4 regions of the Solibacillus sp. FSL H8-0538 genome follow, and region 4 is predicted to be linked to each of the others. Evidence: riboswitches for the same ligand, from Rfam matches in the RefSeq annotation. Region 4 holds a riboswitch; each other region holds the start of a gene.
The links. A riboswitch is a leader RNA that binds a small molecule or an ion and turns the genes downstream of it on or off. The one in region 4 is predicted to bind S-adenosylmethionine.
Positions count from the first base shown of each region.

Region 1: it holds a riboswitch for S-adenosylmethionine, as region 4 does, so the genes downstream of both, metA (homoserine O-acetyltransferase MetA) here and metK (methionine adenosyltransferase) in region 4, are expected to answer to the same signal.
Region 2: it holds a riboswitch for S-adenosylmethionine, as region 4 does, so the genes downstream of both, MHH87_RS16150 (bifunctional homocysteine S-methyltransferase/methylenetetrahydrofolate reductase) here and metK (methionine adenosyltransferase) in region 4, are expected to answer to the same signal.
Region 3: it holds a riboswitch for S-adenosylmethionine, as region 4 does, so the genes downstream of both, MHH87_RS02320 (MetQ/NlpA family ABC transporter substrate-binding protein) here and metK (methionine adenosyltransferase) in region 4, are expected to answer to the same signal.

Region 1 covers NZ_JBBOPI010000001.1:1,852,114-1,859,939, forward strand. Annotated here, with positions in the region: gene MHH87_RS08705 (AAA domain-containing protein) at 1-461, shown strand, start outside; gene MHH87_RS08710 (nucleoside-diphosphate sugar epimerase) at 473-1,231, shown strand; gene MHH87_RS08715 (IS1182 family transposase) at 1,467-2,927, opposite strand; gene MHH87_RS08720 (hypothetical protein) at 3,341-4,231, shown strand; SAM riboswitch class I at 4,293-4,399, shown strand; gene metA (homoserine O-acetyltransferase MetA) at 4,505-5,443, shown strand; gene MHH87_RS08730 (YczE/YyaS/YitT family protein) at 5,547-6,176, opposite strand; gene MHH87_RS08735 (HesB/YadR/YfhF family protein) at 6,435-6,728, opposite strand; gene plsY (glycerol-3-phosphate 1-O-acyltransferase PlsY) at 6,835-7,437, opposite strand; gene parE (DNA topoisomerase IV subunit B) at 7,754-7,826, shown strand, end outside.
Region 2 covers NZ_JBBOPI010000001.1:3,371,249-3,379,074, forward strand. Annotated here, with positions in the region: gene metH (methionine synthase) at 1-2,552, opposite strand, end outside; gene MHH87_RS16150 (bifunctional homocysteine S-methyltransferase/methylenetetrahydrofolate reductase) at 2,545-4,392, opposite strand; SAM riboswitch class I at 4,507-4,607, opposite strand; gene hemG (protoporphyrinogen oxidase) at 4,702-6,090, opposite strand; gene MHH87_RS16160 (globin-coupled sensor protein) at 6,238-7,527, opposite strand.
Region 3 covers NZ_JBBOPI010000001.1:489,084-496,909, reverse strand. Annotated here, with positions in the region: gene MHH87_RS02325 (pyridoxal phosphate-dependent aminotransferase) at 1-961, shown strand, start outside; SAM riboswitch class I at 1,119-1,226, shown strand; gene MHH87_RS02320 (MetQ/NlpA family ABC transporter substrate-binding protein) at 1,318-2,136, shown strand; gene MHH87_RS02315 (methionine ABC transporter ATP-binding protein) at 2,291-3,316, shown strand; gene MHH87_RS02310 (methionine ABC transporter permease) at 3,309-3,980, shown strand; gene MHH87_RS02305 (alpha-hydroxy acid oxidase) at 3,994-5,127, shown strand; partial or broken gene MHH87_RS18855 (Gfo/Idh/MocA family oxidoreductase) at 5,227-5,385, shown strand; gene MHH87_RS02300 (glycine C-acetyltransferase) at 5,516-6,706, opposite strand; gene MHH87_RS02295 (YczE/YyaS/YitT family protein) at 6,999-7,634, opposite strand; gene MHH87_RS02290 (hypothetical protein) at 7,823-7,826, opposite strand, start outside.
Region 4 covers NZ_JBBOPI010000001.1:2,809,887-2,817,712, reverse strand. Annotated here, with positions in the region: gene MHH87_RS13295 (NUDIX hydrolase) at 22-489, shown strand; gene MHH87_RS13290 (alpha/beta hydrolase family protein) at 473-1,252, shown strand; gene pckA (phosphoenolpyruvate carboxykinase (ATP)) at 1,383-2,969, opposite strand; SAM riboswitch class I at 3,489-3,609, shown strand; gene metK (methionine adenosyltransferase) at 3,949-5,145, shown strand; gene MHH87_RS13275 (gamma carbonic anhydrase) at 5,346-5,867, opposite strand; gene MHH87_RS13270 (alpha/beta hydrolase) at 6,089-6,892, shown strand; gene MHH87_RS13265 (alanine/glycine:cation symporter family protein) at 7,077-7,826, shown strand, end outside.

The DNA of each region.
Region 1 (7,826 bases), 960 kb from region 4:
ATACGATTAAATCAATGCTGCTTGACCTAAACGCAGCAACGGGAAAAGCGAAAGAAGACGGCTTGATCTCACAAGAGGCATTAAAATCAGTTGGTGTCATATCGTTCTACGCAGAGCAAGTGAAACGTATTAACCGTCTCATTGAACAAGAAATCGAAGTTCCGCATCTCCACATCCGTACAGGTTCTGTCGATAAGTTCCAAGGGATGGAGATGGACGTCATTTTAGTCAGTATGGTGCGTAATAATGACAATAAACACGGCGATATCGGCTTTGCAAAGGATTACCGCCGTCTGAACGTAGCCTTGTCTCGTGCGCGTGAGCTACTCATTTTAATCGGCAGTACGGACATGTTCACGAAGCGTCCGAAACAGGAGCAAACACGCCATATGTACAAGCAGCTACTCGAAGTCGTGAAGGCGCAAAACGGCTATCGTGATGCGCCTCAAGCTATTGTTTAAAGGAGAACGCCATGGAATTACAAGCATTACAGAAAAAACTAGCGAAGCAATTAACTCAAAATCTCAAGGTACGTATCGTGCAGGAAGACAGTTTTTGTATTCCTGTGCATACGTTACAAGTTTCATACCATCCCGTTCAACGCACAGCAATGGATATTTTAATGAAAATGATGCTTATTTCATTTAGCAAAGCAGAAATTGAGCATGTGGAAACGCTCGCACATATATTACTAGTAGAGCCTTTATTTATTAATGATTTAACGAATAAGATGGTAAAAACCGGAATCATTACGAAGGAAACGGGCACATACCAGTTAACATCCAAGGGTGAACAGCAACTCGTGAATGGGATTTTTGAAGAAGAATTAGAGCTCACATCACGCATCCTTCAATACAGCACTGTACACAAAGCCATTTTACATGGGGATATAGAAGAAGTGCTTGAGTTTGGTGAATTCCCCGAATTATTTGCTTATTTAGAACAAGAAGAGCTTGGTGACGTGGATAACTCACTTTTAATTAGTGAACTTGTAGCCATGCAAGATAATACAGATGACGATGACACACCGCAAACGTATATTACTTCGATTGCTTCTACAGAGGAATTACAAATTAATGATGTGCCGTATGTTCAATTTGTTTTATATGAAGCAGCGGAAGATCGTTACTTTGCGCGAATTTATAATACGTTAACAAACAGCTGGGATGAAGTTGTCGAACAACTCGTCAATGAAAAGGAACGAACTAGCTGGCGCGAAAAATTCGCCTAAAGCTAGAAGGTTGTCTCAAAATGTATGAGGCAACCTTTTCTTAACTTATAAGAAAGTATAACTTTTTGATAATGTCTAGGCATTCGCGCCGCACGCTCGAGGTCGCTTCGATCCCTCGGGCGAAAGGAGGGCACTGAAAAACTTACGTTTTTTATGATGGTTTCGTTTTTCAAATAAGAATAAGGCACTTTCTGTTCGAATCGAACGGAAAGTGCCTTATTTCTTTGTCTATTACTTACACTTTTTCATTTAGCAGTTTCAATATTCGTTTGAGATTCACCGCAAATATCGTTGTGGCACCTTGGATTTGCATGCCAAATAAACCCGCTGATATGGCTGTTTTATAGCCATGCGGATTTTTTAATTCACTATTTTTCGCCTCTATTTTATAACGGTTTTTCGCAAGCTGTTTAAATGCATCAGTTTCTTGGAAAGCAGCTTGTTCTTCATGTTCAATTGATTTAATGGTCACATTATAGGTTTTACTTTTTGCCTCATCCTTATAACAGCCCTCACGCATCTGGCAGACTTTACATTTTTCAATATCAAAATAAAATGCCATTTTCGGATTTTTATTCTTATTTTTATTCTTAGAAAGTGCCTTTCGAATAGCTAGATGCCCAGCTGGACAGACAAACATACCAGCATCTTTATTGTAATCAAATTCGATTTTTCGTTGTCCGCTACCGTTTGTAATGACTGAATTTAACTTTGAAATTAATTGGAGCTCTTTTGATTTAGCATATTGTAAGTTATCTTTCGCAGAATAAGCGGCGTCACCAATCACCGTTTCAATTTCCATACCTGCCTCTTTACTTTTTTCAACTAGTTCTTGAAGATAATGACCATCACTTTTTTCACCTGTTGTCACAACCGCAGCCGTAATAATTCGTTCATCACTCATCGCAATATGCGTTTTGAAACCAAAGAAAGCCGAGTCAGCCGACTTATGTCCAACCCGCGCATCGGGATCATTTGAATAGCTTAACTGATTCTCATAATCATCAATCACTTCTTTTAAAACATTTAATTTTTCTTTCACAGCCGGGATTTGTGCAACCTTTGATTGCGTTTCCACCACTTCAACTACTTGACGACAGTAATCTAATTCTTCTGTGACTTCATTTGACGTAGGCTTCTCAGGGAATTTTCCAACCATGTTTTCGTCGAGTTGATACACGGCTTTACGTACATTTTTAGATTTTTCCTGTAAAAATTCTTTTGGCGATTTTTGATTATAACGAGCCTTTGTATGGGTAGCGTCAACGATGACCATTTTACTTAGTAGTAGCCCTTTTTCTAAGGCAATTTCAACTGTTTTCTGAATCAGTAAATCTATTAAATTCACATCTTGGAGACGAAGTCGACGGAATTTTGTCAGTGAACTTGAATCGATTACATCATCTTCTGGTGCCATCTCTAAAAAATATTTAAAGGACATATCGTATTTTGAACGCTCGACAAGGTCGGCATCCGATAGATCATGAATCACTTTTAATAGTAAATATTTAAACATACGAATCGGTGGAATCGCGTTACGGCCATTATCTAAACAGTATTTCGATTTTAGTTCGTCTAGAATAAATGAGAAATCCACAAGTTCATTAATTTGGCGAAGCATATTGTCCTTTGGGATAATTAAATCGTACAACGCCATGTACGGGCTCAAATTGAATGTTTCCTGTTTAGAAATCATGGTCGCACCACCTTTTATTAGTACTTTAATTATACAAGAAATGTGTGCGATTATACGAGGGAAGAGCCCTTCTTGTGATGAAAGTAGTTCCAGTTGATTGGAATGGAGGCGGCGACTTCTGCGGGAACAGCACGAGCGGAAGCACCCGGACTGAGCGAAGCGAGGGAGAAGGCTGGAGCCGTGCCCGCGAAAAGCGTCCGCCGGAATGGAAATCAACGGCATCGAAGAAAAAAAGCGTCCAGTAACGAATTTCCGTTCTTGGACGCTCTTACTTATAGCTGAAGGACTTTTTCAGTGCCCTCGGCGAAAGTGGTGGAGCGTTTACTTTCGCTTCGGGCTCGCAAGCAGCTTGTCGCGTGCAAACAGGCGCGAATGCACTTTTCTAATATACGCTGTGAAACGAGGGATGAACAATGAACGCTGAATTTTTTTGGCATCCAAAAGAGCACATCAAGTTACCTAAATGGGCGAGCTACACAACCCCATTTGAACTATATGCCTTTAGTGCAACAGTTGAAGATGAAGTTCTATTACTCTATAACATAACAACACCAGATACTGAAGAGGATACATTATTTGAATATAAGCTCGTACATTTAAAGGTACATGGTGCAGTCATCTTACACATTAAGTTACCGTTATTTGTCGATCGCATGGATCAGTTTTCAGATGGCTGTTATTTGTTTGTGAGTTCTCGCATTGCTATTGATGAAGGACCAAACGCGATAATTGCTAATAATCAAGGGAAGATTGTTAGTCAATTATTACTCGGTGATGGTATTAATTATATGCAAATTGATGACAGTGACCGCATTTGGGTTGGCTATACCGATGAAGGTGTCTATGGGAATTTCGGGTGGGACCCTAGTAATACAATCGGCCGTGAAGGTGTCGTCGTTTTTAATCGGTCAGGGAAGCGGCTATGGGATGCGCGTATGTTTGACATGGTGGAATGCTCTGCCATGAACATTAATAAGGAAGAACAACTTTTCTTTATTTACGATGATTTTAAGCTCGTGAAGGCCTATGATGATTTAGAAGGAAGCTTGAATTGCGGTTTTTGGTCCATTAGGGAACAATATTTTCAACATTTTGTACGCGATGAGGATGATACATTTATAGTGTCTGATTGGCAGGGGCAAGTAAGGCGTCTTTTCCCGCATAGTACAGACTATTTACCAGGACCCGTAATCAATTTCATGGACGATGCTAACAGTTTACTAGATGGTGAGATTTTGATGCGCGGTAATTATGTATATATGCTGCAGGACGATACGATTTATCGGAAGGAGTTCGGGAGGTAAAAATACATTTATAATTATTGCATAATTCCAAATTGCATGATATTATTAATCCAATTTAATAGTCTTATCAAGAGAAGCAGAGGGATATGGCCCGTTGAAGCTTCAGCAACCTCTAACATGGTTAGAAAGGTGCTACTTCCAGCAAGGGACTCCCTTGAGAGATAAGAACGAGCGATCAACCTCTCATTCTTTTTGCTGGAATGAGAGGTTTTATAATTTCACGGTGCCATATAGACTTCGCCCTTGTTAAAAACTAAAATGGGGGGAATACGAATGCCAATTAATATACCGAAACATTTACCCGCTGGAGAGCGATTGAAAGAAGAAAAAATTTTCGTAATGGAAGAAGACCGTGCGAAAACACAGCAAATCCGTCCTTTAAACATTTTAGTGTTTAATTTAATGCCGGAAAAAGAGAAAACCGAATTACAATTACTACGCTTATTAGGGAATACACCACTTCAAGTAAACGTGACATTTCTAAATACCGCTACATACGAATCAAAAAACGTCTCAAAATCTCACTTAGATACGTTTTATCAAACATTCGATGAAATCAAACACCGCCGCTATGACGGACTAATTATTACCGGGGCACCCGTTGAAAAAATGGACTTTGAAGCAGTTGGTTATTGGGAAGAAATTAAAACCATAATGGATTGGGCAAATGCCAATGTGACGTCAATCATGTATATATGTTGGGGCGCACAGGCAGCACTCTATCATCACTTTGGCATCGGAAAATTTGAGCTACCGAAAAAATGCTCTGGTATTTACTCACATGTCATTACCGATTTAACGGTAGACCTTGTACGCGGCTTTAGTGATGAATATGTCGCACCACACTCAAGACATACATCGGTTTCGATTGATGAGGTACGCGCACACCCTAATTTACGTTTACTAAGTTATTCAGATAACGCAGGGGTCTTTATTGTACAGTCGAAAAACAATAAGCATATTATGATTACCGGCCATCTAGAATACGATGCATCTACGCTCTCGGATGAATATTACCGTGATTTAGAGAAGGGCGACGAAATTGAGATGCCTGTGAACTACTTCCCGTACGACGATTCAACAAAGGCACCTAAAAATACTTGGCGCGCGCATTCCCACTTGCTGTTTTACAACTGGTTAAACTACTACGTATACCAAGAAACACCTTATAATTGGCATTTTGTTGAAGATGCGATTGAATTTCATATTTAGCCCTAAATACGATTTCTCGAAGATCCAAGAGAAATCGTATTTTATTTACATTAAAAAAGCGTAACGACAACGCTAGATGCGGGTCATTACACTTCTATTACTATTATCCAAGAATGGCACTGTCAACGCCAGATACTCGTTGAAATAAATTTATATTTATTGTTAGCGCCCATTGTACAACTGGGCCTAAACCGAATGCCATAATAAGCGTACCGACACCAATTGGGCCACCTAATACAAAGCCAACGACCGCAACGACTACTTCCAACGTCGTACGCGCACGGTTTACGCTCCAACCTAAACGCTGCACAAGAAGGATCATAAGTGTATCACGTGGACCCACACCGATATTTGCAACCATATACATCCCGCATCCGAAACCCAATAACACTATACCTGCAATAAAGGCTAAGAATTGCATAAATAGACCGTCCACTTCTGGTAGTAAATAGATGAAAATATCAAGGAAAACCCCGGATATGATCATATCTAAATAGGTTCCTAATTGCGGCCAACTTTTCGTGATGAAGCCGTTCACTGCAAGTATTATAAAGCCTAAAATTATAGACCATGAACCAATTGTTAGGCCTACTGTTTGCGCAAGTCCGATATGTAATACATCCCAAGAGCCTACACCAATTGCCTGTCCCTTTATAACAAGCGCTAAACCAAAAGATAGCACAAGAATACCTGCTAAAAAGAACAGGCAGCGCCAATAAAATTCTTTTTTCACTTTTTCAAACCCTTCAATCCTGTATATTCTATGTTGTACATTTTATTATAGCTATTTTTCGTAATAAAAACAGATTACTATTTATTCTTATAATTTAGATAAAAAACTGTCTTATCCGGGTGTTAGAAAGACACAACTCGCCCAAAATAGAGCGAGTTGATGTCCTTACTTATGAGGATGGGAAAGTTTTTCTTTCTTATCCACCAAGTCCATTCACAACATATAAAAACGCATGAGGACTTTAATAGTCCACATGCGTTAATTTTTTTTGTAATGATATGCGAGTTCATCGAGAGCCGCATCCACGGATACGTGCAAATCATGTTCATTGAAAAACCACTCGTCACTTTTTTCAACGTAAAAGTGTACTCCATTAATTTCAGTATCCACACCTACTTCATGTGGTTGCTCACGATTCATGCCGAGCGAAAACCCTTCGTGAAACGGGGAAGAGCCACCGTAGCGTGCATAAAAACGAATAAAATCTCCTTGCTCTACTTCCATTTCTTCTAAAAACCAAGTCATTGCTTCCTCAGTAATAATAATATCCAATCTACTCACCTCAATTGTACAATCTTTACTTCTATCTTATTATGAATGAATTATTACGATAAGTATACGAAAAAACCCTCTCAATTATAGAGAGGGCTGAAACAATTTAAAGCCATTTAACTTTTGGTTCTGTGCCTTCTTTAATACGTTTAATATTCTCACGGTGACGATAAATAATGAATGTAAATAAAAACGCAATTAAAATAAATAGTGCAAAATCACCTGTCACAATCCAATACACAATGCTATAAATTAAAGCAACACATACAGAAACGATAGACGTTAAGCTCACCATTTTCGTTAGTTTTAACGTGGTAAAGAATGTGAAAAAAAGTACGATGAATAAGGGTAGCGCGTAACCGAGTATAACACCAGCCGATGTCGCCACTGCTTTACCACCGCGGAAGCGCGCAAAGATTGGGTACATATGACCCACAACTGCAATGATACCAAGAACTAATGGGTGAATAGTGGTATCTGAAAAATACGGTAGCAGTATTAATAATACGGCAGCAGTCCCTTTTAACACATCGATAATTGTTACAACTAAACCCGCCTTTTTGCCTAAAGTCCGAAATGTGTTTGTTGCTCCTAAATTTCCGCTTCCATGTTCTCGAATGTCCGTTTTATAAAATAATTTACCGATCCACAGTGCAGATGGGATCGAGCCAATGACATAAGCACAAATGAGAAGTAATGCATTAACCATTGATGTGCTCCTTTCAACTTGCAGAATTACTAGTTGGTACTAATAGTTTGTATTGAATATTCTACACCGTTTTCACTTTTTGCGAAAGAGGGAATATTTTTCGTATGAATTCTATTGTTTTGCAGGAGAACGACTCTTAAATCGTGAATTGAGATAGAGCGCTAACTTTTAAACAAATCCGTTAGATGGTACAATTAATGTTTAATTGAAGTATACACTTACTTTTTTTAGTGTATCGTATTTGACATGGAATGCTATAATCAGTACGATTAGTAGAGCATCCGAACGTTTGTTTGTTTTTTGGAGGGGAATTTAATTGGCAAAAAATCAGCCAGGGCTCGTCTATAATGATGATGCCATTCAAGTATTAGAAGGACTAGAGGCAGTAC
Region 2 (7,826 bases), 560 kb from region 4:
CGAAGCGCTTCAATAAAGCCGTCGCGTTCATTTTTATTCATTAAACGGTTTGCATAATCTAAGCCTTCCATCGCATCTTTTGCATAAATAACAGGGCCATCGTATTGATCGGCAATTTTGGTTTCCGTGAAGCGACGGGAAAGTGCTGCACCACCTACTAAAATCGGTACATCAATACCGGCTTCTTTAAAGTCTTGCGCCGTAATAACCATTTGTTGTGCTGATTTTACAAGCAACCCTGACAAACCGATGAAATCTGGCTTTTCTTTTCGAATTACTTCAATTAAGGCAGACGGAGTAACTTTAATACCTAGATCAACTACTTTGTAGCCATTATTACTTAAAATAATATCTACTAGGTTTTTCCCGATATCATGTACATCTCCTTTAACTGTTGCAAGGACCATTTTCCCTTTACCAGAGCTATCATCCTCTTTTTTCTCCATGAACTGCTCTAAATGAGCAACCGATGCCTTCATCACTCCGGCACTTTGAAGAACTTCCGCTACGATTAATTGGTTAGCATTAAAAAGACGACCAACTTCCGCCATCCCTTCCATGAGTGGTCCATTAATAATATCTAGCGGTGAATCATACAGCTCCATGGCTGCATCTAGATCAGGGATTAACCCTTCTTTTGTACCTTCTAAAATATAATAAGCAAGACGACCTTCAACTGTTTTAGGAATGTCTGCCTCTGTTTTTTCTTTCTTCTTATCACGATAGAAATCAGTAAATACCGCCAAAGTTTCATCATTCGTATTAAAAATCAAATCGTTCGCTAGCTTAATTTCTGCTTCTGGAATCGACGCGTAACGTTCTAGTTTTTCTGTATTTACAATCGCGTAATCAAGACCTGCTTGTGTACAGTGATATAAATACACCGCATTTAGCACTTCACGGCCAACTGGTGGCAAACCAAATGATACATTACTTACACCAAGGACCGTAAGACAACGTGGAAGCTTTTCTTTAATAAGGCGAATCCCTTCAATCGTTTCTTCTGCAGCACCTATGTATTGCTCGTCCCCTGTACCAACTGGGAACATCAGCGGATCAAAAATAATATCTTCCGGTGCTAAACCCCATTTTTCTGTAAGAAGCTTATACGAACGTTCCGCTACTTCAAGTTTACGCTCACGTGTAACGGCCATCCCGACTTCATCAATTGTTCCAACAACTAGTGCCGCACCGTATTTTTTCACAAGTGGCATGACTGCATCAAAACGTTCCTCGCCGTCTTCTAGGTTAATCGAGTTTATGATTGCTTTCCCTTGAGAGAACTTCAGTGCTTCTTCCATTACTTTCTCATCTGTTGAGTCAATAACTAAAGGCACCTTCACTTTTTTCACAACTTCCTGCATGAAGTTGCGCATATCTTCTACTTCATCGCGGTCTGGGTTGGCTAAACAGATATCAATAACATGTGCCCCATTTTTCACTTGAGCACGCGCGATTTCTGCCGCTTCTTCAAATTTACCGTCAATAATTAAATTTTTAAATTTACGTGAGCCGATAACGTTCGTACGCTCACCAATAAATAATGGACGCATTGAATCATCATATTGTAGCGGTTCAATTCCTGATACGACGTGGCCATGCGTATTTGTTTTTGGTTGGCGTGGTGCATGACTATCTACCGCTTGTCGGATTGCTGCAATATGAGCAGGTGTTGTTCCGCAGCAGCCCCCCACAATATTTAACCAGCCTTTTTCTGCAAAGCCTTGTAGCTTTTTCGATAAAGAATCTGGCGTTTCATGATAGCAGCCTTCCTCATCGGGTAAGCCGGCATTCGGATAACAGCTAATATAGCCTGTAGATAATTCTGCAAGTGAACGAATATGATCCGTCATAAATTCTGGACCTGTCGCACAGTTTAAGCCGACAGATAGAGGTTTAATATGTTCAATTGAAATATAGAATGCTTCAATTGACTGACCTGCAAGCGTTGTTCCCATTGGCTCAATTGTGCCGGAAATCATAACCGGCAGCTCTTTTCCTAACTCATCGAAGGCACGACGAACAGCAAGTGTTCCTGCTTTAACGTTCAGCATATCCTGACTTGTTTCAAGCAGTAGTAAATCCGAACCCGCTTCGATTAACGCCTTTGCCTGAACGTAAAAGTTTTCTTCTAATTCATCGAATGAAATACCACCAGTAACAGATAACGTTTTTGTCGTAGGACCCATTGCGCCTGCAACAAAACGTGGCCAGTCGGATGTTGAAAATTCCTTGGCAGCCTCTACTGCAATTTCGACAGCACGCGTATTAATTTCTACAGCCTTATCACCTAAATCATATTCATTTAATACGAGTGGTGTCCCACCGAACGTATTCGTACAAATAATATCTGCCCCTGCTTCAAGATAAGCGCGATGTACTTTACCGAGAACATCTGGACGTGTCAGTACTAGGTTTTCGTTACAGCCATCTAAGTCCTCGCCACCGAAATCTTCATACGTTAAATTTTCATTTTGCAGCATTGTTCCCATTGCGCCATCGATTACTAAAATTCGTTTTTGAAGTTGTTCTTGTATTGGATGGTTAAGCATTTGTTTTTACTCCTTTGTTTTGCGCATCAAGTTCTTTTACATAGTCCATTAATTGAAGCGTCATATCGTATCGTAAAAACGGCGTAATTAAATAAATGCCGTTGAAATATTCACAAGCTGTATCTAGTAGTTCTTTAGCGATTGCTATACCTTCAAAGGTTGCAGCTACTTTATCCTCGCCACATGCTTCCATACGCGCAAGTACTTCTTCCGACAATTTAATGCCTGGTACTTCATGATGCAGGAATTCAGCGCTTCGGAATGAAGTTAATGGCATAATCCCAATATAAATCGGCGTTTCTAAATGCTTCGTTGCCTCATAAATCTCAACAATTTTTTCTTTTGAATATACCGGCTGCGAAATAAAATAATCTGCACCGTGTTCAATTTTCTTCTCTAAACGTGCAACTGCTCGATCTAACACACGAACATTCGGATTAAATGCAGCTGCTACTGAGAAGCTTGCTTTTTTACGAAGTGGCTTACCAGAGAAGGAAATACCTTCGTTTAACTGCTTAATAAGGGAGATTAGTTCCATTGAAGAAACATCGTACACACTAGTTGCTCCTGGGAAGTCCCCTACCTTTGTTGGATCGCCTGTTACTGCTAAAATATCATGTAGTTCAAGCGCATCAAGCCCCATAATATGTGATTGCAAACCTATTAAATTACGGTCGCGGCAAGTAATATGAGGTAATGCGCGAATTCCATGCTGTAGTTTTAAAATCGACGCCATCGCAATATTACTAATACGCGGTGAAGCTAGCGAGTTATCTGCCATCATAATGACATCCGCACCGGCAGTATATAATTCCTTTGCCCCTTTGACAAAGCCATCAATTTCTAAGTGACGTGGTGTATCCAACTCCACAATGACTGAACGCTCACGCTTCGCCTTCACATGAAGCGGTTCTTGTTTTGGTGGTTCTGGTACGCGTACAAACTCTACGCTTACTGGCTTAATTTCTTTAGCTGCAAGCGGCTTTATATTCGCTAAATGTTCTTTAACCGCTTTAATATGCTTCGGGGTCGTTCCACAACAACCGCCAATTAAACGCACACCTTGGCCAACTAGCTCCACGGCTGCACGCGCAAAATAATCCGCTTCTGATTCGTACACAACGCGCCCATCTTCTACATCAAGTAAAGATGCATTTGGATACGCAGACAGGTACGCTGTTTTTGGTAGCTGTACGCCTTCAAATGCTTGAATTGTATGGAAAGGACCTAAACGGCAGTTGCTCCCAACAATATCTGCACCGATATGATCTAACTCATACAATGCACTATTTAGCGTCATACCATTTTGTAATCTACCTGGCTCATGCATTGATACTTGGGCAATAATGGGTAAATCCGTTAATGTACGTAGCAATTGTACAGATGCTGATAATTCATCGAAATCATAATACGTTTCTAGTAAAAATCCGTCCGGCTCACCTGCAAGTAACACTTCGGCCTGCTCACGAAATGCTGCTAAAATCTCTTCAAGCGTTGTATCGCTTTTACGAATGCCACGAATACCACCAATTGTTGCAAGCACAAACTGTCCACCTGGTGCAGCTGCACGTTTTGCTATTTCAAGTGCGGCGCGGTTAAATTCTGCTACCCGTCCCTCGTAACCGTAACGAGCTAGTTTAATCGCATTGGCGCCATATGTATTTGTTTGAATGATATCTGCACCAGCTGCAATGTATTCACCGTGGATTTTTTCAATAATTTCCGGTCGGGCAACATTCATTTCCTCATGGCAATAATCTAAGCCATATGAATACAGTAGCGTACCAATCGCACCATCTGCTGTTAACACACGTGTTTGTAACGTTTCAAGCAATCCCATACTATTTCCTCACTCTCATTCCACACGATTTATTTACTGTATTTTCAGTCTTTTTCATCTATAATAAAAAGCCTTCTTGTTTAAGAAGGCTTTACACATTGTAAATTTAGTTCCCTCTCATCTACAGGCATTAATAGCCTACTGGATTTAGCACCTGACAAATGTTGGTTGCTGAAGCTTCATTGGGCCAGTCCCTCTGCTTCTCTCGATAAGAAATATATGAATTTTTGAAATAATTAAAAGAATCATAACTTTATATAAGAAGAACGTCAAGACTATTTAACCGAATAAAGCGGAAGCTAGTTTAATCTACTTGATTATTGTAATAATTTGGTCTGCCGTTTTTCTACCATTTTGAATGCAAGCACCAATTCCTACACCAAAATAAGAACAGCCCGCAAGCAGTAGATTGGGATACCGTTTTTCTAGATCTTCTACTACAACACCTAACGCTTCATTATGTGCTAAATCATAGCGCGGCATTTGATGTATCCACTTTGTCACATTGACTACTTTCGGTGCCTCTTCAATGCCAAGGCTTAAACGAATATCCTCTCGCGCAACTTGTGTCAACTGTTCATCTGTCATTGCAGCTAGCTCTTCGTAGTGTGGATTACTATTTTTATAAAATAATCGTACAAGTAAATTACCTGAGGCCGATGTATGCTTCCATTTACGGCTCGTCCAAGTTGAAGCGTTACATACTAAATCACTATTATATGAAACGATAAACCCTGTCCCATCAGCTGGTAAAATGCTATCAGGTACATCAAAACCTAGATACATCGTCAATACGGAAGCTGTTGTGAATTTTTTCAAGCTTGTATCTATCGCCTCATCTACTAATACCGAGCGCACCGTTTCATTTGGCACAGCAAGCACGACAACATCCGCAGTTATTGTCTCGCCATTTGCTAGTACTACATCATATTGCTCGCCATTTTTGACAACACGCTCTGTTGCAGTATTTTTAAAAAACTCAACTTCAGGTAAGCTTTCCTCTAAACGATCAATTAAAGCAGGCAGTCCTGTGCGGAATGAAATGAATTTTTTATTATTCGCTTTTTCAAACTGCTCACGGTTCTCCTCAAAACCTTTAATAATTGAACCGTAGTTATTTTTATAGTCCACTAAATATGGTAATGTGGATGCTAGTGATAGCTGATATAAATCCCCGGAATAGACCCCCGCAAGCACTGGCGCAACCTGTTTCTGTACGAGCTCTTCACCCAAGAAATAATCAAGGAACTCTCCAATGGAACTTTCCTTCGTGAAGTTTGTATTTGGCAATTCAAAATCTTGCAAAGCACGTTTTTTGCCTTCCTCTGAAACTAATGTGCTCGCCATTAATGACTCTACATTCATCGGAATCCCGAACGTCGAACCCGCTGGAATTGCATGTAATTCATTATTTGTATGAATATATGAAATGCCTGTTTCGTTATAAACAAGCTCTTGTTCAAAGTTTAGTTCACGCACAAGTTCAAGTACTCCCGGATGGCGTGCAACGATTGAATCTGCGCCCGTCTCCATAATAAAGCCTTGTTCCTGCTCAGAATGAATTTTGCCACCTAAATACGCATTTTTCTCCAATAAAATTAAACGTGCCTCTATTCCTTGTTCAACCATCTGCCTTTTTACATAATGCATTGTACATAAGCCCGTAATGCCGCCACCGACAACAACAACTGTTTTCATCTCTAACAACTCCCTATACGCACTAAAATCTCCCTTAAGTATAATCGTTTTTCTTCTATAATAGACAGCTAGTGTTTTACAAAATTCGCACGAAAAAAAATGAGCGTCAACAAAACTCTGTCATCGCTCATAATTGCTTGTGTTCGCTTACTTTAATTCCTGCGCCACAATAGCTAATGTATCCGCTGAGTGTGTCACCTCATCAAACGCCATACCCAACTCTAAAATAACATCACAAATTTGATTCACTTCTTGTTCCATTAAACTGTTTTGCTCTTTTGTTTCATGTAGCGCCTGCACAATATGTGAAAATTTCTGTTCTGTTCCATTCATACTCTGCTCACCCGACGTTACTGCACTCTGAATTTGTTTTAAGGATTCCATCAATTTATTTGTTCTCATATTTGTATTATGCAAGAGCTCTGCTACATTTGTGGCAGATTCCTTCGTTTGCTCCGATAGCTTACGAACTTCACCCGCAACAACACCAAAGCCTTTTCCTGCTTCTCCAGCGCGGGCTGCTTCAATGGCTGCGTTTAACGATAATAGATTCGTTTGGTTAGCAATAGTCGTGACGATACCCATGATCGATTCCATCTCTTTAGAAATCTCTACAAGCATTTCAATTTCAAGGGCAATATGTTGAACCGACAAATTTATATCTGACATACTAGTCGATTGCTGCTGTAACTGCTCTTTCCCCTCATTCGCTTGAACTGCTGCTACGCTTGACATTTCAATCGCCTTTTTCGCATAAGCAATCATTTCTTCTGACTGGGAAGTGAGCTGATGGAACGAGGCGTTCGTTTGCTCTGAAATAGCCGCGAGACTTTCGGTTGACTCGATAATGGAATTTCCAAGGCGTTGCTTCCCATTTTCCATCTCTTGCTTCATCTTATCAATAACTGCTTCAAAAGCTTCTAAAACGAGTTGTTGCTCAAAGTTTAAGATTTTCGAAATTGCTCCCAGTGTAGCAAATTGTATTTCTGGATTGCTAATATTTTTTTGAACAAGCGCCATAAGTTCAATAAATAGATTTTGGAAGGCCCCTATATACCACTGCGTTCTTAAACCAATATGCACATGGACTTGCGCAATACGCGTTCGCTTTTCAAAATATATGGCATCAATACTACCATCAAACATTTCACAAATATGCTTACGCAGTGTAACCTTTAAACGATCAATAGAACTATGGTCATTAATAATTTTCGTAAGGCTCGATTCCATGCCGAGCGTACGATAAAAAGAATCCACGATGGTGCCAATATTGTTATCAACATTTGGTTTAAACGACTTTAAATACCGCAAATCATCAGTTGTTAAATTTAACATATCAATTTGCTTTTTAATTTTTAAGTTGCTCGAGCAGTCTAGTTTAACATGGAATACGCTCATATCAATTTGTTGATGCTCTTTTTTTTTCTTGATGAACATGTTTGTTCACGCCACTTTCATTTGATATTAACTGTGCGTATTTTTCCCTTTATATACAAGAAAAATAACCTTACCACTAAAGTTAAATAAGGACTTTATAACTACTTTAAGCGAAAATTCAATATAACCCTTCAATAGTATAATATTCCCTCAGTATATAAATAAAGAAAAATATCATCGAAAGTAAAAAAATTACAGACATTTTCATTCTAAACTTGAACCATTTAATGTTGAATACTAAATTCACGCTATTTTTTTACATAAATACGTAGAAAAAACTGAGAAGACTATCAATTTTG
Region 3 (7,826 bases), 2.3 Mb from region 4:
ACAGGCAGCCGCTGATTTTTACAAACGTGAATACAGCGTGGATATTGATCCGAACACAGAAATAGCGATTTTAGGCGGAACAAAAATTGGTTTAGTAGAGCTACCAATGGCAATTTTAAATCCTGGCGATTATATGCTGTTGCCAGACCCAGGTTATCCGGATTATTTATCAGGAGTTGCACTTGCAGACGTGAAATTTGATACGATGCCGCTTGAAGAGGCGAATGCATTTTTACCAGATTACAAGGTACTTTCTCCAGAAGTACGCGAGCGAGCAAAATTGATGTACATAAACTATCCGAACAATCCAACTGGGGGCACAGCAGATTTAGCTTTTTTTGAAGACACAGTAGCGTTTGCGAAGGAAAATAATATTGCCGTTGCGCATGACTTTGCGTACGGTGCAATCGGCTTTGACGGCGTTCGTCCTCCGAGCTTCTTACAAGCGGCCGGTGCAAAAGATGTCGGCATCGAGCTGTATACATTATCAAAATCATATAATATGGCAGGCTGGCGCATTGGTTTTGCTGTCGGCAATGCCAAAATAATTGAAGCAATCAATATCATTCAAGATCATCTATTTTGTAACCAGTTCCCCGCTGTGCAACATGCTGCAGCAGTGGCATTAAATGCGGAACAGGACTGTGTTGAAGCTTTACGGACAACATACGAAAGCCGCCGCAATATACTCGTTGAAGAAGCGCACCGCATCGGCTGGAACATTACGGCACCAAAAGGCTCGTTCTTTGCATGGTTGCCTGTTGCAGAAGGCTACACAAGCCAGGAATTTGCAAATTTACTATTAGAAAAGGCAGACGTAGCCGTTGCTGCTGGTAATGGCTTTGGTGAATACGGTGAAGGCTATGTGCGCGTTGGTCTACTTGTAAATGAGGATCGTATGCGTGAAGCTGTACGCCGCGTAGAAAAATTAAATTTATTCAAGCAAGTCATCGTCAAATAGTTATGAAAAGCACATCCCTCCCATAAGATGTGCTTTTTTCTATTTAACAACAAACTATCTTAAAATAAAGTTTTTTCAGAAAAATATAATTTTATATTGATTTTGTTCTAAATAGTCTGTATATTTACATTAATTAGTTTTTAAATATAATGTTTTTCTCTTATTAAGAGTAGCTGAGGGATAGGCCCTATGAAGCTCGGCAACCACCAACACTTGTTGGCCGGTGCTAATTCCTACAAAACAGAAATGTTTTGAAAGATAAGAGTGGTAATCTAAATTGACTTTTCGATGCCTCTCTTTTTCAAGAGAGGCATTTTTTTATTAACTAAAACAAAACATCTAGGGGGATTTCAACCATGAAATTTAAAAAAATCGGCTTTTTATTTGCAACATCAGCCTTAGCACTTGCTCTTGCAGCTTGTGGCGGAGAAGAAACTGCAGAAGACACATTAAATGACGGTAAATTAGTAATCGGCGTAACTGCTGGCTTACACGAAGAAATTACAGAAATTGCAGCAGACATCGCAGCGGAAAACGGCTTAGAAGTAGACATCCGTGTATTCTCTGATTATGTATTACCGAACACAGCGCTAGTAGAAGGCGATCTTGATATTAACAACTTCCAAACGCAGCCATTCTTAGATACATTCAACACGGACCGCGGCGAAGAACTTGTATCAGTAGGAAATACAATTTTAAATCCAATGGGCATATACTCGTCTAAATACGCGTCAATGGAAGAAGTTCCTGACGGTGCAACATTTGCTTTACCTAATGATGCGACAAACGGTGGACGTGCATTAGTTGTATTAGCAGATGCTGGTTATATCACATTAAAAGAAGGTGTGAGCATTAACGCATCCATCTTTGATGTAGTAGATAACCCACATAATTATGAATTTATCGAACTAGAAGCCGCTCAATTACCAACTCAATTAGCTGAAGTAGATTTTGCAGCAATCAACACAAACTTCGCACTTGAAGCAGGTTTAAATCCGAAAAACGATTCGATCATTCTTGAATCATCTGACTCTCCGTACGTAAACAAATTAGTTGTACGTCCAGGTGAAGAAGATAGCGAAGATTTAAAGAAATTCATCGAAGCTTACCAAACTGACGAAGTACGTAATTATATTATAGAAACATATGAAGGCGCAGTTATTCCAGGATTTTAATTCGTAATTAGAAAGACACAACTCGCCCAAAATACGGCGAGTTGATGTCCTTACTAATGTGAATGGAAAAGTTATACTTTCTTATCCACCAAAAATACGAAAAGTTATCGGCAACTTTGCCGGTAGCTTTTTCTCTAGAAAGGCGAGGATTTTTATGATACAACTCCAAAACATCGTGAAGCAGTACCCATCTAAGCAAGGTGTATTCAATGCCGTTGATGATGTAGATTTACATGTCAAAAAAGGCGAAATTCACGGCGTCATCGGCTATAGTGGTGCCGGAAAAAGTACACTGATTCGTTGTGTCAACTTACTTGAGCGCCCAACTAGTGGCAATGTTCGAATTAACGGTGTGGATTTAATGTCTGCATCAACAGAGGACCTTCGGAAAACACGTCAAAAAATCGGGATGATCTTCCAAGGTTTTAACCTACTTAAAACAGCAACAGTTTATGACAATATTGCAATTCCTCTAAACTTACTCGGCTATAGTAAAAAAGAGGTAGCAGCTAAAGTCGCAAAGTATGCTGAGATTGTTGGGTTAACGGATAAATTAACGAACTTCCCTAACCAATTATCTGGTGGACAAAAACAACGTGTCGCTATCGCCCGCGCCCTTGCACAGGAACCCGAAGTTTTACTAAGCGATGAAGCAACGAGCGCACTTGATCCAGAAACGACAGACTCCATTTTAGAGCTTCTGTTAAAAATCAATCGTGAACTTGGGATTACTATTTTACTGATTACCCATGAAATGAACGTAATCCAAAAAATTTGCGATTACGTGTATGTACTCGAAAAAGGGAAGCTTGTGGAGCATAACTCAGCAATCGAGCTATTTAAAAAGCCCACGCATCCAACAACGCGCAAATTCTTGAACACTATTTCACAACGTTCATTATCTAAATCATTAATCAACCAGCTGAACTTAACAGGTGCGGTAGTACGTTTAACATTTGTTGGTGAAAGCACAGGAAAACCACTGATTGCCGATATTAGTAACCGCTTTAATGTAGCGCCGAATATTTTAGCTGCAAACATTATTGAATTGAAAAACGGCATTGTCGGCAATATCGTTGTTCATGTAGGGGGAAAGCCGCAAGAAATCCAACAAATCACATCCTATCTTGAACAAAATGGCGTCCAAATTGAACGATTAGGAGGCGACGACAATGAGTAGTTTACAAGCATTTTTTGATCAATGGGGACATGTTATTTTGAAATCACTTGGCGAAACGCTTCAAATGGCGTCTATTTCCCTTGTGCTAGCTGTATTAATTGGAATTCCACTCGGGATTTTAATCGTTCTAACACGACCTGGGCAATTATTCGAAAATAAATGGCTCTACCAAATTTTAAACTTAGTTATTAATATTATCCGTTCGATTCCGTTCATTATTCTACTATTCTTTATCCTTCCATTTACAAAGTTCATTGTTGGGACGACGATTGGGGTTAAAGGGGTAATCGTTCCACTTGTTGTATACACAGCGCCGTATATCGCACGATTATTGGAATCGGCACTGCTTGAGGTGTCACCTGGTGTCGTTGAAGCATATACAGCAATGGGCATTAAACGCCGTCATATCGTGATGAATGTTCTACTTCGCGAAGCACGTTCATCCATCGTTCTAGGCTTAACGATCGCAACAGTTGGCTTAGTCGGTGCAACAGCGATGGCTGGGCTTGTGGGTGCAGGTGGCCTTGGTGACTTGGCCTACCGCTTCGGTCATATTCGTTATCAAGTCGACGTGATGTATGCCGCCGTATTTATTTTAATTATTTTAGTACAAATCATTCAGTCTGTTGGGAACCGCGTGGCAAGCAACCTAAAACGTGATTAATGGAGATGAGTTCATGAGTAAAGGTGATTTATTATTAAAAAATATCGGAACGGCACAAGCTTTTCCGATTGGTTTTGAAGAATTAGAGCAAGCGGTTAAAGACAAAATTGATATTGGCCCTTATAGCTATGTACGTTCAGGTGCGGGCGGCGAGCAGTCACTACGTAATAATCGTGATGCTTTTCACAAATATTCCATTGTACCGCGTTTTTTAAATGATGTATCAATACTGGATACATCCATTGAATTATTCGGAAAAACACATCCAACTCCCCTACTATTTGCTCCCGTCGGCATGAATAAAATTGCGCACGAAGACGGTGAGCTAGCGGTTGTGCGTGCAGCAATGGATTTACAAATTCCGTATGTACAAAGCACCGTTTCAAGTTATTCGATGGAACAAATTGCAGAAACTGCACCACATCATACGAAATGGTTCCAATTATACTGGTCAACAAATGAAGATATTTCATTTAGTATGGTAGAGCGCGCAGAACAAGCTGGTTTTGAAGCCATTGTATTAACAATTGATACCGTAATGCTTGGCTGGAGAGAGCACGATGTTCGCAACCAATTTTCACCCTTGAAAAAAGGCTTCTCGCGTGGTAACTATGAAACCGATCCTGTGTTCATGTCAACGCTACGTGATGATTCATCCGAGGCATTTATTGAAGGTTTGCTGGCAAATATTTATCATCCCACTTTAAGCTGGGACAATGTGCGTGAATTGAAGGAACGTACGAAATTACCTGTATTATTAAAAGGAATTTTACATCCTGAAGATGCAAAGTTAGCAATTGAAGCAGGCGTAGATGGAATTTTTGTTTCCAATCATGGGGGGCGCCAATTAGACGGCGTGGTTGGTAGCTTGGATGCGCTTCCTGCAGTTGTGAAAGCTGTTGACCGACGCATTCCGGTTATTTTGGACGGCGGCGTGTACCGCGGTATCGATGTACTAAAAGCATTAGCTTTAGGCGCAACAGCTGTCGCAATTGGTCGGCCATTCGTGTATGGACTAGCCTACGCAGGTGAAGCAGGCGTACGCCAAGTCATGCAAAATCTATACGATGAATTTAAAGTATCCATGGGGCTTGCAGGTGTAAGCCGTGTAGCGAATGTGTGCAACTTAACGATTGTGAAAAACTAAATGCCTATTAATTAGACTGTGTAAAAAGTGTATTTTTTCCTTTTCACTATCTCTTGATTGTAAGAAAGGAAACGATTTAGGGAGTATGCATCACGTTCATTAGAGGCAATTTGGGCTGACGAACAAGTGGACGCCGTCATTATTTACACACCTCCCGATTTACACTGTGACATAGCCATTACTGCCAAGCAAAACGGCAGGCATGTATTAGTAGAAAAACCCATGGCTGAGACGGCTGCGGAGGCGGATTCTATTTAAAGATTCTGTAGTTCTATTTAGAGTCCAAATCCCTTAGAAAGACACAACTCACCCAAAATAGAGCGAGTTGATGTCTTTTCTTATCCATAAAAAAAGGTGATGAAAACTCTACGTTTTCATCACCTTCATTTTATTGAATAACGCCTAATTCGCGGCCTACTTTTGCATAGATTACGAGTGCGTCGTCTAGCATTCCTTTTGTGTGCGCTGCTGTTGGCATGTTGCGGACACGACCTGTGCCTTTAGGAACTGTTGGGAAGACGATTGATTTTGCGTAAACGCCTTCTTCAAATAAACGTTTTGAAAATTCCTGTGTCAATTTTTCGTCCCCAATAATACATGGTGTGATCGGTGTTTCCGATTCACCAATGTTAAACCCTAGCTCAGCTAAACCTTTTTTCAGGTAGTCGCCGTTTTCCCAAAGCTTGTCATGCAACTCTGTTGATTCCATAATCATTTCAACTGCACGTGTAATTGCTGCTACATCACCCGGTGGCAATGCTGTTGAGAATAGGAACGGACGAGAGCGGACTTTTAACCAATTAATCAAGTTTTTCTTGCCAGCCACATAACCGCCGACAACGCCGATTGCTTTCGATAAAGTACCGATTTGGAAGTCAATTTCACGCTCTAACCCGAAATGCTTCACTGTACCCTTCCCTTTACCTGTAACGCCTGAACCATGCGCATCATCCACATACGTAATTAAATCAAATTCCTTTGCGATTTCTACGATTTCTGGTAGCTTGGCGATATCGCCGTCCATTGAGAATACGCCGTCCGTAATAACCATTACTTTATTGTAAAGGCCAGATTCTGTTGCTTCCTTTGCTTTCGCGCGTAGGTCGTCCATATCTGAGTGATGAAACGGAATGATTTTCGCTTTCGATAAGCGACAGCCATCGATAATTGATGCATGGTTTAGTGCATCAGACAGAATTGCATCGTTTTTATCCATAACAGCAGAAATAGCGGCCATATTACAGTTGAAGCCTGATTGATAAGAAATTGCCGCTTCTGTTCCTTTGAATTCTGCTAGCTTTTCTTCCAGTTTTACGTGAAGGTCAAGTGTGCCGTTAATTGTACGTACAGCCCCTGCCCCAACGCCATATTTATCAATCGCATTCTTAGCAATTGTTTTTAATTCCTCGTTTGTTGCTAAACCAAGATAGTTATTTGAAGATAAGTTAATTAAACTTTTACCGCGCACTTGAATTACTGGTCCGTTTGCGCTTTCAACTGGATCAATTTCATTGTATAAACCTTGATCATGCAGCGCTTGAAGGTTGTCGTCTATAAATGCATTTAATGTTTTTGACATGTTGCCTCTTCCTTTCATATGCAAGTTGCTCTCATTTTAGCATGAAACGGGAGTTGGAGGAACTTCTCTTTTCGATTGTTTTCTTATGTTGAACTACACAAGTAACAAAAACTGCTTAGCCCCGACAAGCGCTGGAAAATGCGAAGTGAAGGCGCTCTTTGCCTTAGCCCGAGGGCAGACTGTGACTTCGAGGGGCTGGCACTTTCGCCTAGATGGTGCATTTACTTATTTAACTGTTATCTACACGGAGAAATTTTAAAATTTCCTTAACAGTAAAAACACGCAATGGACATTATGCCTGTTGCGTGCTTTCGTTTGACTCTATCATTCTTTTTTGTAATGCTTCCTGGAATTTCGGGAGCGCCCACTGAATGACATATCCCGTACCAAGCGCTAAAATGACTGTACCAACACCAACTGGACCGCCGAGTAGCCAGCCGGACAATGCCGCAAACACTTCCATAACTGTACGCCCCAACCTAACGGAACCCCCGAATTTTTCAGCAATTATCATCATAACCGTATCACGTGGCCCCGCTCCTAAGTTCGCGGAAATATAAAGCGCACAGCCCATACTCATGACAAAAAATCCTGCGATAAAATACGCCAGCTCAAATGCAATAACAGTCGTATTCGGTAATAGCCAGTTAAAGAAATCAATGAACGACCCAATTAATAACATATTTAACCACGTAGCAAGGCGCGGCCACTGTTTTAAAAATATAGAGGTTGTAACGATGATAAATAAACCGGTTAAAATAGACCACGAGCCAATTGTTAAGCCTACCTGTTTATATAAACCAATATGTAAAACATCCCATGGGCTTGTGCCGATTGCTTTTCCTTTAATCGTTAACGTAATCCCCAGTGCCATTACCATTAATCCAACGAGGAAAAATGCCCATTGCCATAAAAATGATTTTCTCATACCTAAACCCACTTTCATTAACTACGAAATATACAAAGTTATGTAAATTTATTTCCTAGTCTAACTAAATCATATAAAAGGATGCTACGCAATAAAATGGGCATTAAAAAGCTCCCCATTTTGGAGAGCTTACACTATTTCTCCTGCGATTTGATCAAGGAGATGTTTAAAATAATATAGCCAGCGCCTCAT
Region 4 (7,826 bases):
ATATAGGAGTTGAGCCGAAGCATGTATACATTTGTCGATGAAAATGGATTTAAGGTAGATTTACGTTTTGATGAAGGGCCATTTGATGTGGAGCCAAAGCATGTATTAGTGCTAGTGCAGCATAATGGAAAATGGCTCTGCACTATACATAAAAGACGTGGTGTCGAAGTTCCTGGAGGGAAGCTAGAACCGGCTGAGACACTTGAACAGGCAGCTATTCGAGAAGTTTACGAGGAAACATCAGTGAAAATTGGTGATTTACAATGGTTTGCCTACTATATCGTCCACGATGAAAAGCCATTTTGTAAGGCTGTATTCACTGGAAAGGTGAGATCGATAGACCCATTTGTAGGTGATTATGAAACGTCGGGGATGACATGGCTCACAGAAGAGGAGCTATGGCAGCAGCCAAATTTAAGCTTCTATATGCGCGATGCCGGCATGAAAAAGATGTTACAGGAAGTGAAAACACATGGCCGACAATGGTAAAATTTTTTCCATGCGTAATTACCCATCACCGAATCCGAATATTCGTTTAGATGAAATTACGTATTGGTCGCAAGGGCTACGTGTAAAAGGCTTGCTTGCCCGTCCAAAAAAGCCAGGAAATTATGAAGCGTTGCTGTATTTACGTGGCGGTCTACAATCAATTGGCATGGTAAGACCAGCACGCATCGCACAGTTTGCTGCACAAGGTTTCATCGTATTCGCTCCGTATTACCGGGGCAATCGTGGCGGAGAAGGCAAGGATGAGTTTGCTGGCCATGACCGATATGATGCAGTGTACGCGGTGGACGTGTTGAAGCAATTTACGACAAAAGAAAAAGTCCATTTATACGGCTTTTCTCGCGGCGGTTTAATGGTATTGTGGACGGCAATTTTACGTAATGATATTCAATCGCTCGTTACATGGGCAGGGGTATCGGATGCAACAGCAACGTACTGGGACCGTGTAGATATGCGTCGTGGCTTGAAGCGAATTGTTGGCGGTACACCGAATAAAGTACCCGAAAAATATGATGAACGGACGCCACTTTACGATGTTGCAGACATACAAGCACCGGTATTAATAATTCATGGTACTAGTGATGAGCATGTAGATATTGAGCATGCGTACCTGCTAGAGTTTTACTTGCAGGACGAGGGAAAGCCGGTAGAAACATGGTATTCTTTTGGCTTAAAGCATCATTATCCACAGAAATTAAACCGTGAAACCGTTAGAAGCTTATGTGAGTGGATGAAGTTGCAGTAAAAATGAAAGTAAGTGTTATTTACAAATAAAAAATCCAACAACAGTGTAGTACACGCCGTTGTTGGATTTTTAATATGATATAAAGTTTTAATAAACGATTATGTCAGTTTGTTTAGCGCCGCAGTAGCGATTAAACTAAAGGGCCACCCTTAGATACGATATCTTCAGAAACACCTGAGAATTTCTTGAAGTTTTCGTTGAATAAACTTGATAAGTGAGCCGCTTTTGCATCATATGCAGCTTTGTCAGCCCAAGCATCACGTGGGTTTAATACTTCTGTAGGAACACCTTCAACCGCTGTTGGGATGTGTAATCCAAATACAGAGTCAGTAGTTGTTTCTACATTACTTAACTTGCCATCGATTGCAGCGCGCACCATTGTACGAGTGTAAGAAAGCTTCATACGGTTACCAACGCCGTACTCGCCACCAGTCCAACCAGTGTTTACTAGGAATACTTGTGCACCGTGCTCGTCGATTTTCTCACCTAACATTTCAGCATAACGTTGTGCTGGAAGTGGAAGGAATGGAGATCCGAAGCAAGTAGAGAATACTGGTTCTGGCTCAGTAACGCCTCGCTCAGTACCAGCCAATTTAGAAGTGAAACCACTTAAGAAATGATACATTGCTTGTTCTTTTGTTAATTTAGAGATTGGAGGTAACACACCAAAAGCATCTGCTGTTAAGAAAACGATTGTTTTAGGGTGACCTGCCACAGATGGTGTTACGATATTGTCAATGTAGTCGATTGGGTACGCTACACGAGTATTTTCAGTTAATGAACCATCATCATAATCACAAACGCGTGTTTGTGGATCAATGACTACGTTTTCAAGTACAGACCCGAATTTAATGGCATTATAAATTTCTGGCTCTTTTTCAGCTGATAAGTTGATTGTTTTTGCGTAGCAGCCACCTTCAATGTTGAATACACCAGTATCTGACCAGCCGTGCTCATCATCACCGATTAATTTGCGGTCGCTATCAGCTGATAAAGTTGTTTTACCTGTACCTGATAACCCGAAGAATAACGCTACATCTCCAGCTTCACCTACGTTAGCTGAGCAGTGCATTGAAAGGATACCTTGTTCTGGTAATAAGTAGTTCATAATACCAAAAATAGATTTTTTCATTTCGCCTGCGTATTCTGTACCACCGATTAAAATAACTTTCTTCTCCATTGAAACAATGATGAAGGTTTCAGAATCTGTACCATCTACAGCCGGATTTGCTTTAAAGTTTGGTGCAGAAACAATTGTAAAATCAGACACATGAGAAGCTAGTTCTTCTTCTGTTGGACGGATAAATAATTGATGACAGAATAGATTATGCCAAGCATATTCGTTTATTACTTTAATTGAAAGTTGAGAAGCTTTATCTGCCCCTGCAAAACCGTTAAATACGAATAACTCGTCTTGCTCTTTTAAGTAGTTTACAACTTTAACATATAGATTATCGAACACTTCAGATGAAATAGGACGGTTTACTTTGCCCCAGTCAATTTTATCCTTAGAGCTATCTTCTTCTACCATGTATTTATCTTTAGGAGAACGACCAGTATATTTACCTGTTTCAGCGCATAAGGCACCGTCTACAGTTAACATTGCTTCTCCGCGTGATGTAGCTTTTTCTACTAATTGTGGTACTGAAAGTTGAACTTTGATGTTTCCACCGCTTAATAATTCCTTCAGTTCGTTAGCAATTTCTACTGAATTCATCGATTAAATACCATCCTTTTTTATAATATTCCCAGTTTTAAGGGATTTCTTTTTCCTATTTCAAAAATAGTATAACACATTGAGTTAAATAATCTATACTAACTCTTAATTAATTTTAATGATTTTTTTACTGTACAGAAGGCTCTACACCAAAATCTGTACTTGACAGCACATTCCACTCCAGGCGGACGCTTTCCGCGGGCAAGCACCGAGCCGCTTCAGTGGAACAAAAGAACAAAGGCTAAGTACGCCACGTCCTGTGGCAACGCCTTTGTGACCAACATCGTGTTGACCTCAGTCCAGGGTCTCGGTTCGCATGCTTTTCCCGCAGGAAGCTTTGCTCTGTAGCGAAAGGCGAATGCCGTCAGCTACACTCGCCGCCTTCCGTTCCATGTGCTTATAAAATAGTACACTTTCTTTTAGGTAAAGCGCAAGTTTTGGTAAAGACCTGTACAGAAATCGACAAATATTATTTGACATCACTTGAATTATTACGTAACATGTAGTCTTGAACGGATACTCTTATCCCGAGCTGGTGGAGGGTCAGGCCCTATGAAACCCGGCAACCTGCAATACATGTTAATCATGTAACGTGTTGGTGCCAACCTGATGCAAGGGACATTCCCTTGAACGATAAGAGTGAAAGGTAACGAAAACAACACTCCTTTCCTCACGTACGATTGTACGATTAATGAGCGAAGGGATTTTTTTATTTAGTGCTTAAGAAAGGTTAACTTTTTTAACCACATAATAAAGGACATCATCTCGTCCTGTAATGGGGCGAGAGGTGTCTATCCAATAAATAGGAATTAACTCGAATGAAATGAGTTCTTTCAATATTATATACCTTTCGAAATCCTCGTGTTAAAAAAGCAGTAAAGGCTTGAAGTTCATCCTATTGGCATGAACTTAACATGGGAATATGAGTACCGTCTCAAATTCGCAAGTTTACTTGCAAGGATAACTAGGAGGAAATCAAATGACAAACCGACGACTGTTTACATCTGAAAGTGTAACGGAAGGGCATCCGGACAAAATTTGTGACCAAATTTCAGATGCCATTTTAGATGCGATTTTAGCAGAAGACCCAAATGCACGTGTAGCGTGTGAAACAACTGTAACAACAGGTTTAGTACTTGTAGCAGGAGAAATTACAACATCTACATATGTAGATATTAAAGGAATCGTTCGTGATACAGTAGCAGAAATTGGCTATACGCGTGGTAAATACGGCTTTGATGCTGAAAATCTAGCAGTATTAGTAGCAATTGGTGAGCAATCACCGGATATCGCACAAGGTGTTGACCAAGCACTTGAAGCACGTGAAGGTTCAATGACAGATGCCGATATCGATGCAATTGGTGCTGGTGACCAAGGTTTAATGTTTGGTTACGCATGTAACGAAACACCAGAACTTATGCCTTTACCAATTAGCTTAGCGCATCAATTAGCACGCCGTTTAACAGAAGTACGTAAATCAGGCGAGCTTACTTATTTACGACCAGATGGTAAAACGCAAGTAACTGTAGAATATGGTGAAAACAATACACCATTGCGTGTGGATACAATTGTTATTTCTACACAGCATGATGAAGATGTAACATTAGAGCAAATTCAAGCAGACTTAAAAGCGATGGTAATCGGACCAGTCGTACCTGCTGAATTAATCGATGCCAACACAAAATACTTCATCAATCCAACAGGCCGCTTCGTAATCGGTGGACCTAAAGGCGATGCTGGTTTAACAGGGCGTAAAATCATCGTTGATACGTATGGTGGATATGCTCGTCACGGCGGCGGCGCATTCTCTGGTAAAGATGCAACAAAAGTTGACCGTTCAGCAGCATACGCAGCACGTTACGTTGCGAAAAACATCGTAGCAGCAGGTCTAGCTGATCGTGCAGAAGTACAACTTGCATATGCAATTGGTGTTGCTCGTCCAGTGTCAATCGCGGTTGACACATTTGGCACGGGTAAAGTAGCTGAAAGCCAAATCGTAGAATGGATTCGTGAATTATTCGATTTACGTCCTGCAGGCATTATTAAAATGCTCGACCTACGTCGCCCAATTTACAAACAAACAGCAGCTTACGGTCACTTCGGTCGTACGGACTTAAATGTACCTTGGGAAAATACGGATAAAGCATCTGTATTAAAAGAAAAAGCTGGTTTATAAAATAGCAACGGTGAGCTTACGAAAAAATGTAAGCTCACCGTTTATTTTTGTTAAAAAAATAATAAATTTTTCCTTGTGGATACCATTCAAATAAGCACATCCAACGTCTAGGCGAAAGCGCCAGCTCCTTGGGGGAAAGTGGTGGAGCGTTTACTTTCGCTTCGGGGTTGCAAGAAGCTTGTCTGGGCTAAGCAGGCGCTTTAGCGTTTTTGTTCCTGAATAGATTTATAATACTGCCCTTTTTCGACGTATTCGCGAATAATTCGGTCCATATCTTCGCGGTCTTCCGGTGTGATTTCTCGTACTACTTTTGCAGGACGTCCCATCGCCAGAGAATTCGGAGGGATTTTTTTACCTGGAGGTACTAAACTTCCAGCTCCGATAAAAGCACCTTCTCCAATTTCAGCACCATCTAAAATGATCGAGCCCATACCAACGAGTGCACGTTCCCGAATTGTACAGCTATGTAATGTTACTTGATGCCCGATTGTTACATCATCCTCAATAATTAACGGATATGCTGGGCTTTGATGTAAGCACGATAAATCCTGAATGCTCACGCGTTTACCGATAACTGTTGGCGAAACATCTCCGCGAATAACTGTATTAAACCAAATGGTCGTTTCTGCTCCAATGGTAACATCCCCTGTAATTGTCACATAATCAGCGATGAAGGCAGATGGGTCTATATTCGGATTTTTATCTTTATAAGGGTAAATCATTTGTAATCTCCTCTTTTCCCGATAAGATATAATAGTGAATATACTAATCGTATCAAATGTTAGATAATTTTGAAATAATATTTCATAACGTTTGTATGCTTATTATTAGTATAATGCGGTGTTTTTAGTCGTTAAGAAAGCACATCTTTCTCAACGACATAAGTAAGGACATCAACTCACTTTTAATGAGGCGAGAAGTGTTTTTCTAAGGAGGTTTGACAATGTGGAAATGGGAAGCTGATGGGCAACCGAAAGCAGTTATTGCGATACTTCATAGTGCATATGAGCATCATCGTTGGTATGCATGGCTAATTGAAAAATTGCGAAGCGCGGGATTTCACGTTGTAATGGGGGATTTACCTGGTCATGGCGAGCAAAGTCAATATGCGCGATACCATGATGAAGATTTTGCTGACTATTACAAATTTACAAAGCAACTCTTATCGGTTGCACTCGAATATAATTTACCGCTGTTTGTTATAGGAAATGGGCTAGGCGCAACAATTGCCATGCAAGTTTTACAAAAGAAGAAATTTGAATGTGCAGGTGTCATTTTAACTTCTCCGTGGTTGAGCTTAAAACTATCACCTGGTAAGCTGTCAAATGCATTAACAAGTTTTAGTGCTTTAACTTCAAATGTAAAGCTAAGGCATGAACTTTCCATCCAACATTTTTCAAGAAATTCAGATTTGTACACGGATATTGAAGAACATATGCCTTTAAATAATGTGGTGACAGTGAAATGGTATCGGGAGCTCCAACATTTAATGAGAACGCGCAAGGATCAGGAGTTGCATTTCCCTGACATCCCACTGTTACTTATGACAGGTGGACATGATCAGATAACTGATATAGGTGTGACGAAACAGTGGTTACTGAAGCAAAAATTATCGGAGTTTCACTATAAAGAATGGCCGGATTGCTTACATAGCCTGTACTTTGAATTAGAGCGTGAAGAAGTATATTACTATACTGAAGACTTTATTAATAATGTTTTGCGATCACTTGGATATATTGTTGAATGAATAAAAATACCTAACAAGAATTAATTTCTTGTTAGGTATTTTTCGATTTCAGAGAAAATATAGTAAGGATATATTATTTAAAAATGATTTTGCGGAAAATTCAAAAAACTAATTGAATGTATTATAGATTTGTAATATAGTGAACTCTAAATTAAAAAAATATTTCAAACAAAGGGGTGGAAGTATGATTAATGATTTTGTAAGTTGGTTGAACGGTATACTGTGGGGTCCAGTAATGATCTACGGAATTTTAATCGTTGGATTATTATTCTCAACTTTAACAAAGTTTGTACAAGTACGTTTAATTAAAGACATGTTTGTACTTATGTTTAAAGGTGAAAAGTCAGACGCTGGTGTTTCTTCATTCCAAGCTATGTCGATTGCCTTATCGGGGCGTGTGGGGACAGGTAATATTGTTGGTACAGCATCAGCCATTGCGTTTGGTGGTCCAGGGGCAGTATTTTGGATGTGGGTAACAGCATTTATCGGAGCGTCTACGGCATACATAGAGTCGACTTTAGCTCAAATTTACAAAGAAAAGAAAAATGGTACTTATCGCGGTGGACCTGCATTCTACATCGAAAAAGGAACAGGTCAACGTTGGTTCGGTATTCTTTTTGCTATCTCGGCAATTTTAGCAGTAGCGGTATTAATGCCTGGAGTTCAAGCAAATGCGATTGCAGGAGCAGTTACTAATGCATTCGGAATTGAACCTTGGATTACAGGTTTAGTAACAATTGTGTTTCTAGGCATTATTATCTTTGGTGGGGTAAAACGTATTGCCAATGTTGCACAAGTTTTAGTTCCATTTATGGCATTAGCATACTTATTAGTAGCAGGAATTATTATTATTATGAATATTACTGCTGTACCAGAAGTGTTAAGTTTAATCGTTCGTTCAGCATTTAACTCAGATGCAATATTTGGTGGGATG